Regions from separate parts of the Paenibacillus sp. NMA1017 genome, predicted to be linked through region 3. Evidence: riboswitches for the same ligand, from Rfam matches in the RefSeq annotation. Region 3 holds a riboswitch; each other region holds the start of a gene.
The links. A riboswitch is a leader RNA that binds a small molecule or an ion and turns the genes downstream of it on or off. The one in region 3 is predicted to bind cyclic di-GMP.
Positions count from the first base shown of each region.

Region 1: it holds a riboswitch for cyclic di-GMP, as region 3 does, so the genes downstream of both, AC5ELV_RS17370 (collagen binding domain-containing protein) here and AC5ELV_RS04945 (condensation domain-containing protein) in region 3, are expected to answer to the same signal.
Region 2: it holds a riboswitch for cyclic di-GMP, as region 3 does, so the genes downstream of both, AC5ELV_RS16210 (glycosyl hydrolase) here and AC5ELV_RS04945 (condensation domain-containing protein) in region 3, are expected to answer to the same signal.

Region 1 covers NZ_JBZXYR010000007.1:32,352-35,640, forward strand. Annotated here, with positions in the region: gene AC5ELV_RS17370 (collagen binding domain-containing protein) at 1-1,895, opposite strand, end outside; cyclic di-GMP riboswitch class I at 2,090-2,170, opposite strand; gene AC5ELV_RS17375 (AraC family transcriptional regulator) at 2,221-3,102, opposite strand.
Region 2 covers NZ_JBZXYR010000006.1:54,421-57,709, forward strand. Annotated here, with positions in the region: gene AC5ELV_RS16210 (glycosyl hydrolase) at 1-1,331, opposite strand, end outside; cyclic di-GMP riboswitch class I at 1,345-1,425, opposite strand; gene AC5ELV_RS16215 (sugar phosphate nucleotidyltransferase) at 1,581-2,957, opposite strand.
Region 3 covers NZ_JBZXYR010000002.1:193-3,481, forward strand. Annotated here, with positions in the region: partial or broken gene AC5ELV_RS04945 (condensation domain-containing protein) at 1-1,320, opposite strand, end outside; cyclic di-GMP riboswitch class I at 1,452-1,541, opposite strand; gene AC5ELV_RS04950 (aldo/keto reductase) at 1,940-2,950, opposite strand.

The DNA.
Region 1 (3,289 bases), on a different contig from region 3:
GGGCACTCCACGGCATGCGATGATGTTTCTCCGTTTTCAAACTGGTATTCTATAATGGATTTATTACGAAACTCAGGCTTCGTCGTATCCGTTTTCCAGTCATTATTATAGGTGGTTGAATACTTGATCGTATAAGCTTTCTGAATGGTTTTATGAAAAGTGAGCGTAAATCCTTGTTTATAGTCCTGTGATAGCGGAATCAGCTCATAATCCGTGGGCGCACGTAGCTCCGTTGTTCCGTCAACACTTTGAATTTTCAGGGTGTCTGGCAACAAGGCCAAGCCCCCGTTTGGAAACACATCCTGAATGACAATATTTTTCATGGTGTACAAGTCTGTGTTGATGGTAATCACCCAAGGTATGATTTTGGTGTTGTAATTGGGTGTGTCATACATTTTAGTCATAACTCCGCTTATGATTTCCGTCGATACGATCTTCTGGATTCCATCTGAGGTTATGATGTTTGTGACTTTTTCATTTTCATAGACACGGCCTCTGGCTTGGGTCTGGTATCGGATGGTATAGGCTGAATCTACGTCGAGTTTGAATTGAAGTTTGAAGCCGTTGCGGTCCGGATAATCAACTGGGATGACAGTATACGCCCACGATGGGAGTTCCTCCAGTGTGTTTCCCTTAAATACTTTCAAAGAACCGGGCAGCAATTCTTGAGTTTTGTTGAAATGATCAATTAAAAGAGCTTTGGCTTCGGGGATTTTTGTCTCGCCGAAGTTATATCTTATGGCCCACGAGAGTGTTTGTGTGGCGTGATCATATTTTTCAACCTTTTTGGACAAAAATTCACCACGTTCTACCTGAACAGTCGCGGTAGCAGCAACGTCCTCTATCGCATCTCCTGAAAGCGTCGCTGTGTTGGAAAAACGATTTTCGTCGCCAGTAATGCGCGTGAAATATTGAATCTGGTAGGCCGTGTTCATGCTATCGTCTTGAAAATGAATCACAAACCCTGTCCCGGCTTGATCTGCCTCAATGGCATATTCACTCGCATTTACTAGGTCTCGAACAACGGTCGAGCCGTCGATATTGACTTGGAGATGATAGAGCCGGATAGAGTCTCTTCTGAGTTCCAGTCCTGAAGGAATTGGATCGGTAATGAGGGCCTGCTTTATGGTATTTAGCTGTTTGTTCACATCAATGGTCCAGTCGATCTGGTTTGTTCCAGCTATTTTCCCTTGTTTGCTTAGGGTTGGCCCTGACTGGGGTTTTACATTCACGATGACCGTTTGCACCCCGCCTTTGATTGGAATCGCAATGATGATCTCTGTACTGCCTTTCACCGTTTCTTTCGTAAACTCGGTTTTGATTTGCAGTTTGCCGCTGACATTGGAATGATTCTCTACATATGGGTTAAAGGTCATGATCACCTTGCCCTGACGATCTACTGTGAAGTATCCCACGGTTCCGTCAGTAGTGACTAACGGAGATGAGATATCAGTGTAGATGACAAACTGTTCTGGTAAGTGAAAGGTAAAGGTGTCCCCTGCCTTATACGTATTGTCAGGAAGCTCCCATTCATAGCCTAGTTGGATGGCTGATCCGATGTCGAATTGGCTGCCGGGACTATATACCGCATCAATGACACGCCCTGCTTCGTCGGTCAGGCTCAACTTCGTTAGTATGCTCTGCGGAGCGGCATCATGTTGAGACTTTGAACGGGCTGCTCCCTGAACGAAGGGGACCGTATTTGGAGGAATCTCCCTAGGGGGTTCAAGGTTTGGGACGACGTATACAGCATCCGTAACGGGATGTGTAGGATCGGATACAGCACTCTGCGGCTGTTCTGGGGCTGGAGCATCTGCGTAAGCCAGCGTTGCGCTGAAAAAGCTTTGGACAATGAGCAATAAGGCAATGATCATTACATTTATTTTTGTTCTCATGCTCCAAGTGATTCTCCTATTCATCGTAATATGGTAATGCTTCGTTCGAAATTAGTATATTCAGCATGCTAGGCTGACATGACTATCCCAATAGAAAAAAAGCCCTGATCATAGCGATCAGGGCTTTCCTCGAGATAGGCATAGCAATTTGTGATGGATCTATGTAAAAAAGGGCATAATAAAAAGCTCGTTCATCTGGTAGCTGGCTGCCATCCGGATAGGAAGGCCCTATAGTTTTGCGTCACTGCCTTTCGACAGCTTTGCCATTAACTTGAATAGCTTGTGCGTCTATCATCTATCAAACTGATTTCATGTAACCTCTCATTTACAGCTTGGAACGGTTTCCCCACTTTTTGCGGAAGGAATGAGGTGTTTCTCCTACATGCTCCTTGAACAGGTTAATAAAATGGCTCGTATTGGGAATCCCTACGTACCTTGCGATATCCACAATGGACATGTCACTGGTTTTAAGCCAGCTTTGAGCGGCCGTGATACGGACATTAATGAGATAATCAATCGGAGAGAAACCGATCTGTTTTTTGAAATTTTTAGCCAGATTAAACTTGTTTAATTCAAACATGTCTGCCAGCGAGTCCAGTGTTATTCGCTCACAGTAGGACTGATCCAAATATTGCTGTACCCGACGTACTTCGCTGAGGGTTTCAGCATTCACATGCTGGTGATCATAGGGATGCTGCAAGATGCACATCAGTATTTCACCAATGAGCCTGGACGTTAGCAGTTCAGCGGAAAGACTTCTGTCAGACTGCCCACAAATCAGAGCATGCAGTTTGTCCAATATAATATACGGATTATGCATGGATATTACCGGTTTATTGTGCTTGGCAAATTGTTCGTAAAAGTTTCCGATCAGGTTGCCGTACAGGTATAAACTGATAAACTCCCAGGCTTCATGACCGGAGGTGCTATATTGCACATACTCCTCACAATTAATAAAAAACAAATCATGAGGCTTTAAAATATATTTCTTGTCCCGGTATAGTAATTCTCCCTTACCAGACAACGTAAAAACAAGCAAAAAAGAGGTGAGTTCTTTTCTTTCCACCGTAAAAGCAGAAGTTTTTTGGAAGTACCCTAATTCCTGAATATATAAAAGGGATTGCTTGGCAAAAGCGGAGGGAGTGCGCACAATTACGATAGGTTCGCCGTTCCAGAGGCCCTCGTTGTTTTTTTGGTCTGTTGTCATATTCAATTCCTTTACAAAGAAGCAATTTTATCTAGCTTATCTTGGTTTGATTTAACCAATATATAATGGCTGATTAAACATGATTTCCTATTTATAAAAGTTTATTTTATCACATGAAATATGTCTATATATCAAATTATGTTTGTAAGTTTTATAGAAGCCTCGCTCTTATGGACATCTAACCTGA
Region 2 (3,289 bases), on a different contig from region 3:
TTACCCGTCCAGCGAACCGAGAACTGATCGGCATTCACCTTTGGATCAGCTGCATTGGCACGCCAGTTGTAGTCCAGCTTGCTATCAGTACGGATCAAAGCAGGACTTCCATTCAAATTCATATTGTTAAAATATTCGCCACGCAGCCCGTTCACATATACCACATCAGGAACAGAAGGAGGAGTCGGAGCTGGGGGAACGATCACTACTGGCGGAGCCGGGATAGGCTCACTTTGTCCCTCGTCCGGTAAGGTCGGTATATCTGCCCCAGGGGGTTGAATCGTTTCCAATCCATTTTTCACATCATCCCGCGTCAAACTCCTCGAATCATTCATATAATCCTGAATTTGATTTGTTGTGTTATTCTCAGTCAGCATCTTTCCCCAAGTCATGGAATATACCCATTTAGGTTGAGCCTGCAATACCTCAGAACTAGGCATCTCACCGTGCTCCCCAATGGCAATCGGCTTATTCCGTGCCAGTCCGAGCAGACCTTCGTAATGACTTTGCTTAAAATCATTGTTGTAAATGTCTACTGCCAAAATGTCCACTTTGTCATCCCCAGGATATTTCGGGGTATACGGGACAGTATACGAATTGGGCGCATTCGGACTCCATACCCACAGCAGATTGTTCAATTGATGTGTGTTGGTAAAACGGTCATACATGATATTCCATAGCTGATTGAAATTATTTTTGTTTCCCCACCAGAACCAGTCGCCATTCATTTCGTGGTAAGGTCTCCACAAAACCGGAACCCCTGCATCACGAAGCTGCTTTAACGATACAGCGACCTTATCCAGATCGGCAATGAGAAGGTTATACTGCGTAGTACCTGGGGTCACGTATTTGTTGAACTCTGTCTGACTTACTTTCGCCTGTACATTGGCCCAAGTCAGTGGCCTACCTGGTAGCGCTTCATGAAAAGTCATCGTCACAATACCACCGGATCTGTCCCAACGGATAGCACTATCGACGACATTTTTACGTTGCGCTGCTTCTGTAGCGTCAGATTGACCAGAGATAGCTCCCATCTCATAGCCGTGTACACCTACATATGCCTGACTGATTTTTTGGACCTTGTTACTTAATTCATCCGGACTCTCCAAATAATCATGCTGACCGGTGACTATTTTTTTCCCTGAGATGTTGAGTAAATAATTGTATAGTTCACGGGCCTGAGTAGAAGCGTCCGAATTAACAGGTTGTAATGAAGCAGCATTTGCGACAGATAGAGAATCACCAAAACCGACGGGCAACAATGAAAAAAGCATAACAACGGGGAGTACATGACGTATCAGTCGATACAGAGGAATAAAATTGAATCTCACTTTCGCTCTTCCTTTCGGTAGCCAGGCTGCCATCCTTGTGGAAGGCCCTTTAGCTTTGCGTACCTGCCTTTCGACAGGGCTGCGTTTATCGTTGGAAGGAGTTTGGATTCCTTCTTACCCTAAGTATCGACTTTATTTTACCAAAATTTAATAGGTCATGTTCATGAATTTACAGGTTTTCGCCCAAATTCGACAGTTTGGGCCATGAATTTTCATGAATTCGTCTTTTTTTCGTTTTTACGAAAATAATTATGAGATAAATTGGTGACGGGAAATTTCATTCCAATCCATACAAAAGCGGACAATATCCTCTTCAACCAATTCAGAGCCAGTCTGCACCTCAATAAAATCCACATCGGTCACAGCCAAAATGCTATGCTTCGTCCCTTCAGGAATGCGAACTACATCACCAGCCTTTACTTTGTGTAGCTTCTCATTCAAAATAATTTCCGCTTCACCACTAATGATGGTCCAGATTTCACTCCGTTTGAAATGAAGCTGGTAGCTGATATTTTTGCCTTTCCGTACGCGGATTCGTTTGGTCAATACCTCGTTACCCTCGTCATACTTGACATAATCCACAACCCGATACTGTCCCCAACGACGTTCTTCATACATTGGACGCTGATCATGAGCCTTGAGTACTTCCTTAATGCGAGGACTTTCTGCCTTATTGGTCACAAGAATGCCATCCGGGCTAGCAGCTACAATCAGATCATTCGTGCCAATGATCGCCACAGGAATGTCCAACTCGTTAATAAGACTCGTATTGACGCAATCCTCCGTTACTACACCTCTGCCCACTTGTTGATTAGACATTTCTTCTGTGAGCGTATTCCAGGTACCTAAATCCTTCCAAAAACCATCATACGGAAGAACTACGATATCCTTTTCCTTCTCGACTACTTCATAGTCAAAGCTGATTTTTTCCAGAGATGCGTATTGCTTTTGCATTTCTTCATAATTCAGCGGCAACCCCTTGGATGCCAAGATATCCAGCAAATAACTTAATTTGAATGCAAAAACCCCGCAGTTCCATAGAGCATTGCGTTCAATCAGACGCTCCGCCTGCTCCCGGTCGGGTTTCTCTTGAAAATGGCTCACTTCGCGGTAGCCTGTGCTACCTTGGGTGGCATCGTTTTTCGGAATAATGTAACCATATTTCTCTGAAGGATAGGAAGGGACAACCCCGATTAATGCAAGCTTGCCTTCACTCTCCTGAAGCGTATGTTCCAGCTGGGCTACGGAAGCGAAGAAAGCATCCTCAACATAAGGATCTACAGGCAATATAGCTATAATTTCATCAGGTGAAACACCAGCAATGGAATATAGATAAGTCGCTGTCAGCGCAATCGCAGGAAAGGTGTCTCTGCGTTCTGGCTCAACAATGATGCGCGTATTCGACCCGACCTGACTCTGGATCATTTCGACCTGTGCTCTCCCTGTCGCAATAAACGAGGATTCTGATAATCCGTTGTCTCCCAATTGTCTCCATACCCGCTGTACCATGGATTCCGAAATCCCCTCCGGGCTCTCCAGTACCTTCAAAAATTGTTTGGAACGGGAATCGTTGGACAAAGGCCATAATCTTTTACCGGAACCACCAGACAAAAGTACGAGCTTCATAACTCTCCACTTCCTCTCTATATTGGTTGGGTGATCGTTCTGATGATGAGTTGACTACCCGCTACGGAATGCATTTGATCTTACGATCGCTGTTGCCGTGGGATTCTTCGGATTATATAAGACATTTAGTTGTAAGAATCCCTCGTCAAAGGCGACCGCTCCGCTTCTCCAGATTCAAATCCATCCCTGCGCTACTCAAAAATGCATCATGCCGATCATACCGTTTATTGCAAAAGGCACGACCGGACATTATTAAGTCCGGTCAGCCTGTAAAATCTCACACTTGGCGTTTACCTGCCTTGCTTCACAGGAGCGGCTTCAATTGTGCCGCT
Region 3 (3,289 bases):
TTGCGAAATAAGAGTTTCACTTTGCTCCATGGCTTGTGCGAATAAATATTCAAAATGGCGGATCACGTTCTCGATGGGGATGAATCTTTCAAAAGCCTGTATCTGATAGTCAAAATTTACGGCTACATCCGTTTCTCCTTCTTGTCCCCATATCAGGAGATTGAGTGCATTCCTTTCATGATGATGCGGCATGCTTACAATCCGGGTTGCTGTGCCGATAAAGCTCTCTCTGTTTTCCTGTTCTTCGAAAGAAAGCGATATATCAAATAGTTTCCCTTTCTCATGGACATTCTCGTAAACCGTCCGGTAGATTTCACCGAAAGACATTTTCTGATGCCGATAGCACTGCATAAGCTCACGTTTGATGTTCTTTATCAGCCCTTTAAAGCTTATATCTTCTTCGGGGCTGATCCGCAGCGGCAGCACGTTGGCAAAATGTCCCATAGTCTGCTTATATTTCGCTTTACCCCGGTTAAAAACCGGGACGCCGATTACCATTTCATTCCTGTTGCTAACCCTACTGAAATAAAGAAACATTATGCCTAAAAAGTAATGGAATGATGAGCATCCTTCCTCTTTGCAAAATTCAATCATTCGATTGTATAAGGTCTTGTTTATAGTTAAGGTTCGCCGATCGCTCCAAACAGAATTGCCATCACCATCATCAATGTCCGCTCCTCTGCTCAACAGAGGCTCGGGAATGGTCTGATATTTGTTCTTCCAGAACTCCCTGTCTTTTAAAAAGGCCGGAGAATTCAGATAATCCTGATTATCTGATATAAAATCAGCATAGGAATAGACAGTTCTGTTCATTTCACTAATTCCTTGCGTCAATTTGTTGTAATTGTCAAACATTTGACTGACTAAGAGAGCAAATCCCCATCCATCGATCACCAAATGATGAACTTTAAGAAAAATGAAGTATATATTCGGGGCCTCTTGCAATATATCAAATTGAAAATAATAGTTCTCCGATTGAAAAGGTTTTAAAAATTCCTCCTTCATCCAGTTAATGCAAAAAGAATTTGGATTTTCATTCATCGAAAAATCATATAACGGAACTTCATATTCAACTTCTGGCAGGAATGTTAAATAAGGTTCTCCCTTTTTATTAATAAAACGGGTACTGAGGGAATCATTCTGCCTGATTAATAATTGCATGGAATCCTTAAGGATAGCCAAATCCAGGTTTCCTTTAACCTCAACATATCCACCAATGTTGTAAATAGGTTTTCCAGGGTGCATGCATTGTTCGAACCATATGTCTTTCTGATAGGAGCTTAACGGGTACTCCTTAATAGTGATTATGCTCGTTTCCATAAAAATTCCTCCTGTTCTTAATCATCCATGCCTTTTACTCCATATGCCCAAATGCTTTCCCGCTGCAACTAAAAGAAGTCTGTTCCCATAAAAAAAACACAGAAACAGATAGCAGATTTCGTCCGGTTTCCTTCGGCAACCTGGCAATCATAGCTGTTTAATGCAGCTTTAGACCCATGGCTTTGTGTCCACCACTTTCGAGGTGTTTACGATTAACGGGAATAAATAAGTATATTTTTGCACTTCTTCTCCCTACCATTCGGTAGGTGATAACCTTGTGAACTGAAGGTTTTATTTTTATTTATCTTTTCAATACGTTGTTAGATGCTGATTGGGATACTTCAGTGATCCATCAAATTCCTGTAGTTCGACAACTCAAGTTTATTTTGTTATTCCCCTCATCCACCCCCCGAGATTCCGAGATATCCATCTGCACAACTGATCAGTAACAAGCAAGCTTACTGCGGAGAATATTTCCAGGGCATAGCCGCCACGGAGAAAAGAACGTCCTTACAAGAAACGTCCCGCTTATCTCTAGCAAGGAAGGAGCATGCCCTTGCCGTCCAGCATCGTCAGAAGAAGAGGCGATATCCCTTTTTTTTCACTGTTTTAGCCATGATTACTTCGATCTCAGCACTTGATTGGAAACGTTGCTGATTATCTCAATCTCTCCGGCTGTCAAGGTAAACTGCATCGCCTTCACATTTTCCTCGGCATGATGTACCTTTGAAGCCCCAGGTATCGCAAATACATTCTCTCCGTGGGCGTTAATCAGCCAATTCAGAGCAATCTGCGTTGGCGTCACATTATACTGTTGAGCCATCTGTTCCAGCAACTCAATCAGCGGCTTCGATCTCTGCAGGCCCGAATCCCGGAATGCCGCTGTCCACTTGCGCGGTCCCTTGATAGACTTGACCAGAGAGGGATTTTTATGGAATTTTCCACTTAATATTCCCTGCATTAACGGGGAGTAGGCGATGATCGCCACACCGAGCTCTTTGGCCGTGTCCAGAATTCCGTTCTGCTCGATTCTCCGGTCAAGCAGGCTGTATTTCACCTGATTCGAAACCAGGCGAAGGCCGTGCTCTCGCAGCACACGATCAGCTTCACGTATTTGTTGCGCGGAAAAGTTGCTTACACCCACATATTTAATCTTTTCTTGCTCGACCAGTTTAGCCATCGCATTCATCACGGCACCGACCGAAGCAAAGGAGTAAGGCGAATGCACTTGATAAAGGTGAATCGTCCGTTGATCCAAGTGGCGAATACGTTCATCAATCGTTGCTGTGATACTGCCTGCAGTGCGAAAGGCAGGCCACCATTTCGTAGCGATATTCGCCTGCTCCGCGAGCGATCCTCCGATCTCTTTCAGCGTGCCAGCCAGTAGCTGCTCAGACTGTCCGCCACCGTATGCTTCAGCGGTATCAAACCAATTAATCCCACCTTCCAAACTAGTCCGAACGATTTGCCGTATATCCTCCCGCCGCAGCACCGGCCAGAATTTCCCGACTATCCCTTTTCCGTTGCTAAACTGCCAGCAGCCGAGCCCAAGCGGGGACAGCTTTAAATCTGAATTGCCCAGCTTGCGTAATTGCTGTAAACCTGCTGCAGCTACCGTTTTCTCCTCCATGGTCTTCCACCATCTTCCGTAAAAAAGTTTTCTGGTCAAACGATTGAGTTCTCGTTTTAAAACGCATAACTTTACTTCCTGATTGTTCAATTCGTTAAGTGAAGTTATTTTTGAACGCTACGCATAGAGTTTTCATTATTAACTACCTGGAAAATTTACTTTTGCATAACCCCTATTTCTTTATCGGTTGAAAGCTTACAAATGTTTAATAAAATGTTATATAGACATCTCTAATGGGGATTTTTGGTGTGCTGAATATAAAAAAGGATGACTCCTGATGAATTCAGAAGTCACCTGATGACGGCTAAAAAAATCCTTATTTTATCTATCTTTGAAAAC